One region of the Pseudomonas sp. Z2-11 genome, then DNA from elsewhere that is predicted to be linked to it. Evidence: riboswitches for the same ligand, from Rfam matches in the RefSeq annotation. Region 1 holds a riboswitch; each other region holds the start of a gene.
What was found. Region 1 has a riboswitch for cobalamin ahead of cobO (cob(I)yrinic acid a,c-diamide adenosyltransferase). Riboswitches for the same ligand answer to the same signal wherever they lie in the genome.
Positions count from the first base shown of each region.

Region 2: another riboswitch for cobalamin. It lies ahead of cobW (cobalamin biosynthesis protein CobW); the one in region 1 lies ahead of cobO (cob(I)yrinic acid a,c-diamide adenosyltransferase).
Region 3: another riboswitch for cobalamin. It lies ahead of M1E16_RS17225 (CbtB domain-containing protein); the one in region 1 lies ahead of cobO (cob(I)yrinic acid a,c-diamide adenosyltransferase).

Region 1 is NZ_CP096395.1:4,634,396-4,637,666, forward strand. It holds gene bluB (5,6-dimethylbenzimidazole synthase) at 1-89, opposite strand, end outside; gene M1E16_RS20450 (cobyrinate a,c-diamide synthase) at 86-1,465, opposite strand; gene cobO (cob(I)yrinic acid a,c-diamide adenosyltransferase) at 1,477-2,088, opposite strand; cobalamin riboswitch at 2,171-2,385, opposite strand; gene M1E16_RS20460 (hypothetical protein) at 2,545-3,129, shown strand.
Region 2 is NZ_CP096395.1:2,332,678-2,335,948, forward strand. It holds gene M1E16_RS10575 (glycerate kinase) at 1-1,112, shown strand, start outside; cobalamin riboswitch at 1,192-1,423, shown strand; gene cobW (cobalamin biosynthesis protein CobW) at 1,523-2,587, shown strand; gene cobN (cobaltochelatase subunit CobN) at 2,591-3,271, shown strand, end outside.
Region 3 is NZ_CP096395.1:3,902,430-3,905,700, reverse strand. It holds gene cobM (precorrin-4 C(11)-methyltransferase) at 1-83, opposite strand, end outside; gene M1E16_RS17235 (cobalamin biosynthesis protein) at 151-555, opposite strand; gene M1E16_RS17230 (CbtA family protein) at 552-1,247, opposite strand; gene M1E16_RS17225 (CbtB domain-containing protein) at 1,259-1,447, opposite strand; cobalamin riboswitch at 1,545-1,765, opposite strand; partial or broken gene M1E16_RS17220 (MCP four helix bundle domain-containing protein) at 1,944-2,666, shown strand; gene M1E16_RS17215 (methyl-accepting chemotaxis protein) at 2,706-3,271, shown strand, end outside.

The DNA of each region.
Region 1 (3,271 bases):
CCACCGCTGAAGTGGCGCATGTCGCGGCGTTCGGCGATGGCGCGATAGACGGCTTCGCGTTCGGCTGAAGAGAAAGCGTTGTCAGTCATGACGGCTTCGCGAGCAGGCTCGCTCCCACAGGGTTCAGGTGATCAAATGTGGGAGCGAGCCTACTCGCGAAGACGCCCCCAGGATCGGGCGCAAGCAACGCGGCAATCGCCCCGGGATTGGACGGAAAGTAAAAATGCACATAGGAAGCCGTCATCCGCCCCAGGCGGAAAACCGCCTCAGCCCCTCGCCCACCGTTCGGGCTGTGCCCACGGGCGATCGGCTCAAGTTCAGTGCTGGTCAAGGAGTGATGATAGGTATGCCCGCGCAGGGTGCCTTCCGGCAGCTCGACTGATTGCAACGCCAAGGCCGCAAGGCGCTTTTGCATCTGCGCTTCACCGCTCAACAGGCCGAGCAGCTCGGCGCGATTGCCCTCGACGTCGGTCAATGAATCGAGCAGGTAGAGCATGCCACCGCATTCGGCGAGCAGCGGTTTGCCGGCTGCGTGGTGGGCACGGATCGCCGTCAGCATCGGCACGTTCCGCGCCAGTGCAACGTGGTGCAGCTCCGGGTAACCGCCAGGCAGATACAGGCTGTCCGCCTCGGGCAGTTCGATGTCATGAATAGGGGAAAAGAAGGCCAGTTGCGCGCCCATGGCCCGCAGCAGGTCGAGGCTGGCGCCATAGGTGAAGGCAAACGCTTCGTCACGGGCGACGGCGATGCGCACACCGTCGAGCCACGGCTCAACGGTCGTCAGTTCGGGCGCGGCGAACTCGACCTGGGGCGGCAACGCCACTTCACAACTGCTGGCCAGTGCTTCGGCCGCTGCGTCGAGGCGAACGTCCAGGTCATTCAGTTCGCTGGCCTGGACCAGTCCGAGATGGCGGCTCGGCAACTCGATGCCGGTTTCCCGCGAGAGCGCGCCGTACCAGCGCAGGCCTTCGGTCAGGCTGCCTTCGAGCAATTGCGCGTGGCGCAGGGTGCCGACCCGGTTGGCCAGTACGCCAGCGAACGGCAAGTCCGGCTGATAACGGGCCAGGCCCAGGGCCAGGGCGCCGAACGTCTGGGCCATGGCGGTGCCGTCGATCACGGCCAGCACCGGCACGCCGAAGTGGCGCGCCAGGTCAGCGCTGGACGGGGTGCCGTCGAACAGCCCCATCACGCCTTCGATCAGGATCAGGTCCGCTTCGGCGGCGGCTTCCCACAACAGTCGGCGACTTTCCTGCTCGCCGACCATCCACATGTCCAGTTGATAGACCGGTGCGCCACTGGCGCGCTCAAGGATCATCGGATCAAGGAAATCAGGTCCGCATTTGAACACACGCACCTTGCGCCCCTGGTTGCGATGCAACCGTGCCAGTGCCGCAGTGACGGTGGTCTTGCCCTGGCCGGAAGCCGGCGCGGCAATCAACACCGCCGGACAGTGGCGGCTGGTCATCGAAGCATCATTCACAGTTCGACGCCTTTCTGCGCCTTGATGCCGGCCTGGAAGGCATGTTTGATCATGCCCATTTCGGTCACGGTATCGGCCAGCTCGATCATTTCCGGCTTGGCACCCCGGCCGGTAACCACCACGTGTTGCATCGGCGGACGGGCCTGCAGATCGCTCAACACCTGATCGAGATCGAGATAACCGTGCTTGAGAGCGATGTTCAGCTCATCAAGCACCACCAGGCCAATCGATGGATCGCCGAGCAGTTGCCGCGATACCGCCCAGGCCGCTTCGGCGGCGGCGATGTCGCGCTGACGATCCTGGGTTTCCCAAGTGAAGCCTTCGCCCATGACGTGAAAGCGCACCTGCTCCGGGAAGCGTCGGAAAAACAGCTCCTCGCCGGTGCTGTTGCGCCCTTTGATGAACTGCACCACGCCGCACTGCATGCCGTGGCCCATGGCACGGGCGAGCATGCCGAACGCCGAACTGCTCTTGCCCTTGCCGTTGCCGGTCAGCACCAGCAGCAGGCCACACTCGTTCGGTGAATTGGCGATGCGCTCGTCAATCACGGCTTTCTTGCGCAGCATGCGCGCCAGGTGGCGTTCGTCGCGATCGGGCGTATCGGTCATGAGGGGAGCTCTCCGTTGGGACTGGATAACGGCGGGCGGGCAGAAAAAAGGACGGCAGCGAGCCTGGCATCGCCCACCGTGATGCCGTTGGATGAATCAGGCCGGTCTCCGGGCTCATGAGCGGCGTGATGCCTGGCTGCGCGCCTTCCCATGTCTTGCGACACAGTGGCCTAGGCACAGCGTTGACTCATTTACCGTTGCGGGGGCAGCGCCGGGTTCGCGTTCGCTCACCGGCTTCCCTGTTTCACTCTGTCGGCCGCGACCGCGCCACAGAGCACCTGAAACAAGCCGCGAAGGTTAGAGGGTTGGGGATTGAGCGTCAATTAAAGCCGCCACCTGTATCCGCTCGTTGGCTGGCCCTGATCAATAAACTGACAGCGATCTTGTGTGAAGCTGCGGCAAGTGATATCAAATAGACACTACGACCCGATATCACAAGAACAAGAGGGCAAACGCATGCAAGGCATGATCATCAGCAATCCGAAGCTGGAGTTTCTACGCCCGGTGCTGGAACGCTGGTTCGACTGTATCGATCGCTACAACGCCGTGCGCGGCGATAACGACACCCCCTACTGGCATGATCAAAAAGCCAACCTCGGGTTGCTGTCTGCCGCTGCCTGGATGGCTGAGATGGTCACGCTGCAGAACGCAGCGACGCGCAAGCAGAACGAAGAAGGCGAACGCAACGTCAGCGCCGACCTGTTCATTGCCAGCGCCGATGAGCGCGCCTTTATCCAGGCCACCCAGCGCTGGCCGAAGGTCAACAACCTGAACCTGACCCAACCCTTGCTCGAAGCCGCCAGCGACGCCAAGCGCATCAGCTACGCCAGCGACCTGAAACTGGGCTGCCTGTTCGTTGCCCCGCAAAAAGCCCAGCAAAGCGCCACGCCAGAAGAGTTGCAGGACATGATCGACGACCTGCAGAAGGAGAACACCTGCGCCGTGGCCTGGTACTTCCCCTACGCCTATCGCAAATTGCGCAACGAGGCGGGCCAGTATCATCCGGGCATTGCGCTGCTGCTGAAACAGGCGCACGGCTGATTCATGGATCTGTGGGAAAACATGTGGGAGCGAGCCTGCTCGCGAAGACGGTGCAACAGTCGACATCGATGTTGCCGGATGTAGCGCTTTCGCGAGCAGGCTCGCTCCCACAAAGGAATCTGTTTGCCTGACTGTTGTTACC
Region 2 (3,271 bases), 2.3 Mb from region 1:
CGTTCAAGGACAGTCTCAGCGCCCAGGGCGTGGCGGACGCGATTGCCCAAGGGTTGGCCGAGGTCTGGCCGGATGCGCAGTTGATCAAATGCCCGATGGCCGACGGCGGGGAAGGGACGGTGGAGTCGGTGCTGGCGGCGTGCAACGGCCAATGGCGTCGCGCCCTGGTTCGCGGGCCCTTGAGCGCCGCTGTCGAGGCCCGCTGGGGCTGGCTGCCCGACAGCGGCACCGCGATCATCGAGATGGCTGAGGCCAGCGGCCTGCAACTGGTGCCGCCGGGACAGCGCGACGCGTGCTCCAGCAGCACCTTCGGCACCGGCGAACTGATTCGCGCCGCCCTCGATGAGGGTGCCCGTCGCGTGATCCTGGCGATCGGCGGCAGTGCCACCAACGACGGCGGTGCCGGGGCGATGCAGGCTCTGGGCGTGGCGCTGCTGGACGCACAGGGCCAATCGCTGCCGCCCGGCGGCCTGGCCCTGGGGAAACTGGCGCGCATTGACCTGAGCGAGTTGGACCCGCGCCTGGCCGGGGTGCGTTTCGAGATCGCCGCCGACGTCGATAACCCCTTGTGCGGGCCCCATGGCGCTTCAGCGGTGTTCGGCCCGCAGAAGGGCGCTTCTGCCGAGCAGGCGCAGCAACTGGATCGCGCGCTGGGGCATTTCGCCGAGCACTGCGCCCAGGCGTTGCACCGGGACGTGCGCGACGAACCGGGCAGTGGCGCCGCCGGAGGCCTGGGATTCGCGGCCAAGGCCTTTCTCCAGGCCCGGTTTCGCACCGGCGTGGAAGTCGTTGCGCAATTGACCGGCCTGGCCGAGGCGATCAACGGGGCCGATCTGGTCATCACCGGCGAAGGCCGTTTCGATGCGCAGACCCTGCGCGGCAAGACGCCTTTTGGCGTGGCCCGCATTGCCCGACACCAAGGTGTACCGGTAGTGGTCATTGCCGGCACGTTGGGGGAGGGTTACCAGGCGCTGTATGAGCATGGCATCGATGCCGCCTTTGCCCTGGCGAACGGGCCGATGACACTTCAACAGGCCTGCACCGATGCGCCACGCCTGTTGGCCGAGCGCGCGCGGGACATCGCCCGGCTCTGGCGCGTGGCGGCCCGCTAGATCGGCCGTGCCGGTGCCGACGATGAGGCACCGGCCCCGGAGTTTGCCTCAAGGACATTGACCCGCCCGCGCACCCTGCGTAGCCTTGCGCCTTCGAGGTTCTTTGGCGTACGCCGAAGCTAAGAAGGGAACGCGGTCCAAGCCGCGGCTGCCCCCGCAACTGTGAACGGTGCTGTTTCTGCAAGGCCACTGTGCATGCCCTTTTTCAACGGGCGCACGGGAAGGCGCAGCAAATTGTCGGTCCAGGCTTTGTATGAAGCGTGGACCGGCCCGCCGTCAGCCAGGAGACCTGCCTCGACAACAGATTCTCACTACAACCGGGCGGGGTGATCCGGTGGCGAAATCTTCCGCGCGCGTCTGTGCCAGCGGTTGTCGTCCCGTTTGCCCGCCACCTTGCCAAAGGGCATCCGATGAAAACACTGGCCAAACTCCCCGTCACCATCGTCACCGGTTTCCTCGGCTCGGGTAAGACCACCTTGCTGCGGCACATGCTCGACAACGCCCAGGGCCGGCGCATCGCGGTGATCGTCAACGAATTCGGCGAGCTCGGTATCGACGGTGAGATTCTCAAGCAGTGCTCCATCGGTTGCACCGAAGAAGAAGCCAACGGCCGGGTCTACGAATTGGCCAACGGTTGCCTGTGCTGCACCGTGCAGGAAGAGTTTTTTCCGGTGATGCGCGAACTGGTGGCCCGTCGCGGCGACCTCGACCACATCCTCATCGAAACCTCTGGCCTGGCCCTGCCCAAGCCCTTGGTCCAGGCCTTCCAGTGGCCGGAAATCCGCAGCGCCTGCACGGTCGATGCGGTGATTACCGTGGTCGACAGCCCGGCCGTGGCCGCCGGTACTTTTGCCGCGTTCCCCGACCAGGTCGATGCCCAGCGCAAACTGGACCCGAACCTGGATCACGAATCGCCGCTGCACGAGCTGTTCGCCGATCAACTGGCGAGCGCCGACCTGGTGATCCTCAACAAGGCCGACCTGATCAGCCCTGAAGACCTGGCAAAAGTCCGCCTGGAAGTCGCCGAAGAATTGCCGCCAGCGGTCAAGGTCATCGAAGCCAGCAGCGGTCGCCTGCCGCTGGACGTGCTGATCGGCCTGGGCGCCGGCTCCGAAGAGCACATCGACAGTCGCCACAGCCACCACGATCACCACCATGACGGTGATGATGACGACCACGATCATGACGCCTTCGACTCGATCTCCCTCGAACTGCCCCAGGCCGATGAAAGCCTGCTGCTGGACGCGCTGACGCAACTGGTGATCCAGCATGACGTGCTGCGGGTCAAGGGTTTCGCGGCGATCCCGAACAAGCCGATGCGCTTGTTGATTCAGGGCGTCGGCACGCGCTTCGACAAGCACTTCGACCGCCAGTGGGGCGCCGACGAAGCGCGGGTGACGCGGCTGGTGCTGATCGGCCAGGCGCTGGATGCCGGGCTGCTTGAAGCGCAGCTGCGCGCCGCCCTCAGCGTCTAAGCCATGCACCTGCTCAGGACCCAGCCCGGCGGTTTTGTGTCGGATGACAACATCGCCGACCTCGGACAAACCCCCGCCGAGCTGGTGATCCTGTGCAGCGGCGATTCCAGCCTGGCGCTGCTGGCCGAAGCGGCGGGGCAGTTGCCGGACGACTACCCGCAGTTTCGCCTCGCCAACCCGATGCAGGTGCAGAACCACGCCTCGGTGGACCTGTATGTCGACGACGTACTGCGCCACGCCAAGGTCATCCTGTTGTCGCTGCACGGTGGCATCGGCTATTGGCGCTACGGCATCGAGCGCCTGATGGAACTGGCCGCGCGCGGCGTGAAGCTGATCCTGGTGCCGGGGGATGATCGCCCCGACCCGGAGCTCAGCGACCTGAGCAACGTAGCGTTCGAGGATCGCGACCGGCTCTGGCAGTTCTTGCGCCAGGGCGGATTGGCCAATGCCCTGAACCTTTTCAATCACCTCGGCAGCCAATGGTTTGCGCGCGATTATCCGTGGGCCGAACCGGAGCCCTTGCCGCGCACAGCGATCTACCACCCCGAACAAACCCACGCGACCCTCGATCATTGGCAAACCGACTGGCGCGCCGACGAACCGGTGGCGGCGGTGTTGTTCTATCGTTCACACCTGCAAGCGGCGAACACTGCTTTCATCGACGTATTCTGCCAGCGCCTGCAA
Region 3 (3,271 bases), 730 kb from region 1:
GGGCAACGGTGGATCAGGCGCTGGCCTTTCACGGTGATCAGTTCCGGGTCGCCGGGGCCGGCACCGATGAAGTAAACGGTCATGACCGGTTCCTGTAGAAAAGGGCCTTGCATGAGCATCGCTCATGATTCCGGCGGCGATTATCGAGGGTTACGAAGCTGCCGCCAATGCCAGAGTGGCTTGCGCACTTTTCTGGCGGGTAATCAGCAGTCTCGCGGGCGAATCGCCCAGTTGATCGGCCAGGGCAAGGGCGACGCTTTCGGCGACGCCGTGGCAGCCCGTACGCTCGAAGGCGACCCGGGAACGCTGGCTGAGCTGGGTTTGATAACCCGCCAACTGCTCGGCAGTGAAGCAGGTCAGTGGCAGCGCCAATTGCTCGGCCAGCTCCAGCAGGCCCGGTTCGTCGTGCTTGAGATCGATACTGGCCAAGGCCTGTACATTATCGAGCGCAATGCCATGGGCCAGCAGCGTCTGCTCAAGCAATGCCCGCAATGCACTGGCCGGGCAACCGCGTTGGCAGCCCAGGCCGACCACCAGGATCGGCCCGCTATTCATGCGTCGTGACGAGCCTGGGCGCCACGGCGAAACAGCCAGGCGCTGATCAGGCCCAGGGCGAGCCAGAACGTGACATTGGTCAGTTGCGCGGCGACCTTGAACTGGCTTTCCAGCGCCTCGGGGGCCAGCATCGAATGGACTTCAGGCTGCGGCGCGCCGATGACGTGAGGCACCAGCAACGTCGCAACACCCAGCAGCTTCAGCAGCCACTGCCGGCCGAAGGCAATCAGGGCTATGCCGACCGCCGTGGACGCCGCCGTGCCGATCCACCACATCTGCCGCTGGGCCAGCTCAGCCGCCGCCGTGCCAGGCAGCTCCGGTGGCAGGCCAAGCGTTGGCGCGAGGACGAAGGTGACGTAGCCGGCCAGTCCCCAAAGCAAGCCCTGGGACGTACGCGTCGGCTCGCGCAAGGTGTACAGGCCCGCCAGCATCAGGGCGAAACCCACCGCGACCACCAGGTTGCCGCCCGTGGTGGCGAGCAGGCGTTGCCAGCCGTCTTGCGGTTCCCAGGCTTCGTCGTCATGGCTGTGGGCAGCGCCCGAGGCATGTTCATGGATTTCGCTGGCGGGGGCCTTTTCGTAGGTTTCGGCTTGCTGAATCAGCGGCGCGACCCACAGGCTTTGTAGAAGAGTCAACAGCAGGGCGGCCAGCAGCCCGCTGAAACCGGCAGTCCGAGCGATACGCTTGATCATGTCGTCAGGTCTCAGTGGCACGGGAACGCGGCGCTATGCCGGGTGTCGTGGGCCGCGTTGTGCACCGCTTCGATGTGGGAGAAACCGGCGAAGTAGACCAGGCCCGCACCGAGGATCGAGGCGAGGACAGCCGCGCTCAGGCGCTGGCTCAGGGTGACAGTGCTGCTGGTAGTACGGGCGGTGCTGCTGATGGTCGACATGGCGCTTCCCTCGGATTTGTCGGCGGGGAAGCGAGCGCAATGAAAATCCGGGCGAGGGCTCGCCAGAATTCGAACAGCGCCCGCCCACCGCGGGTTTGTTGAGCTTGAGTCATGGGCCGGTCTCCGGGCTCGCGAGGGGCTGGGCCGAAGCCTTGCCTGCAAGCGTCACCTTCCCATGCCAAGGCACAGTGGATTCGACGCTTCGCTCGCTTACCGTTGCGGGGGCAGCACCGGACTGACGTGGCCTTGGAGTAAAGCACACGATTCACCGGTTTCCCGTTTCACCCTGTGAAGGGCACCCGTAACTAGGCCGACAGGAGACCATGGGCGAGGCCGGGGCGTCAATCGCGGCTTCGCGCCGCTGACATCACGGAATATTTTCCATCTCCCCCTGCAAAAGCCTCAAGTCGGGCCGATAACGAGGCAGGCGTACCCACAATTATCCCAAACAATACGCCGGCGGCATGGACGCTCGACCACCATCCGAGGTCTTCCCATGTCCCTACGCAGCTTGAATATCGCCCCCAGAGCCTTTCTCGGCTTCACTGTCATCGCACTGCTTGTCGTCGTCCTCGGCGTGTTCGCCGCCAATCGCATGTCGGTCATTCGCCAGGCCTCGGTGGACATGGAACAGACCCAGGTGCCCAGCGTCAGCCATCTGGCCAGTGTGATGGAAAGCGTCCTGCGCATGCGCATCCTCTCGTTTCGCATATTGGTGAACCGTGACCCGGCCAGCCTGAAAGAGGCCGACGGGCGCATCGGTGTGCTGGTGGAAAAACTGCACAAGGCCAATAACAGCTATGCGGCGCTGCCGGCCACCCCGCAAGAGGCCGAGCTGTACAAGACTTTTTCCGCGACGCTTGCAAAGTATCTCGAGGCCCAGCAGGAAATGCTCCAGCTGTCGCGTCAGGACAAGATTGATCAGCTGCGCGCCCATATCAATACACGGATCAAGGAAGGCACCGACCTGATGGGCGAACAGCTCAACAAACTCATCGAGTTCAACGTGACCAGCGCCAGCGAAGCATCGGCCAAGGCTGGCGACTATTACACCAGCGCCATCACCGGCATCATCGTCGTCTCGGTCATCGCCGCGCTGGCGACCGTGTTGCTGGCCTTGCTCCTGACCCGCAGCATCGTCACGCCGCTGAACCGAGCGCTCGAAGCAGCCCGGACCATTGCCAGCGGCAATCTGGTCACCGTCATCGTCGACGACGGCAAGGACGAACCTGCGCGATTGCTCCAGGCCTTGGGCGCCATGCAGGGCAGCCTGCGCCAGACCATCGAGCAGATTGCCGGTTCCGCCACCCAGCTGGGCGCCGCCGCTGAAGAGTTGAGTGCCGTCACCCAGGAGTCTTCCCGTGGCTTGCAACGGCAGCACAGCGAAATCGAGCAGGCGGCCACTGCCGTCAATGAGATGACCGCCGCGGTCGAGGAGGTTGCCCGCAACGCGGTGTCCACTTCCGAAGCCTCGAACCAGTCCACCCAGGCGGCCCGGGAAGGGCGCACGCGAGTGGTGGAGACCGTCGATGCGATCCAGACTATGACCCACGACGTACAAGCCACCGCCGCGATGATCGAGGGCCTGGCAGTCCAGGGCCGCGACATCGGCAAGGTGCTGGACGTGATCCGCGCCATCGCCGAACAGACCAACCTGCTGGCCCTCAACGCGGCCATCGAGGCCGCCAGGGCCGGGGAGGCCGGACGTGGTTTCGCGGTGGTGGCCGACGAAGTCCGTGCCTTGGCCCATCGCACCGCGCAATCGACCCAGGAGATCGAAAAAATGGTCGCCGGCATCCAGAACGGCACCGGCCAGGCCGTGCA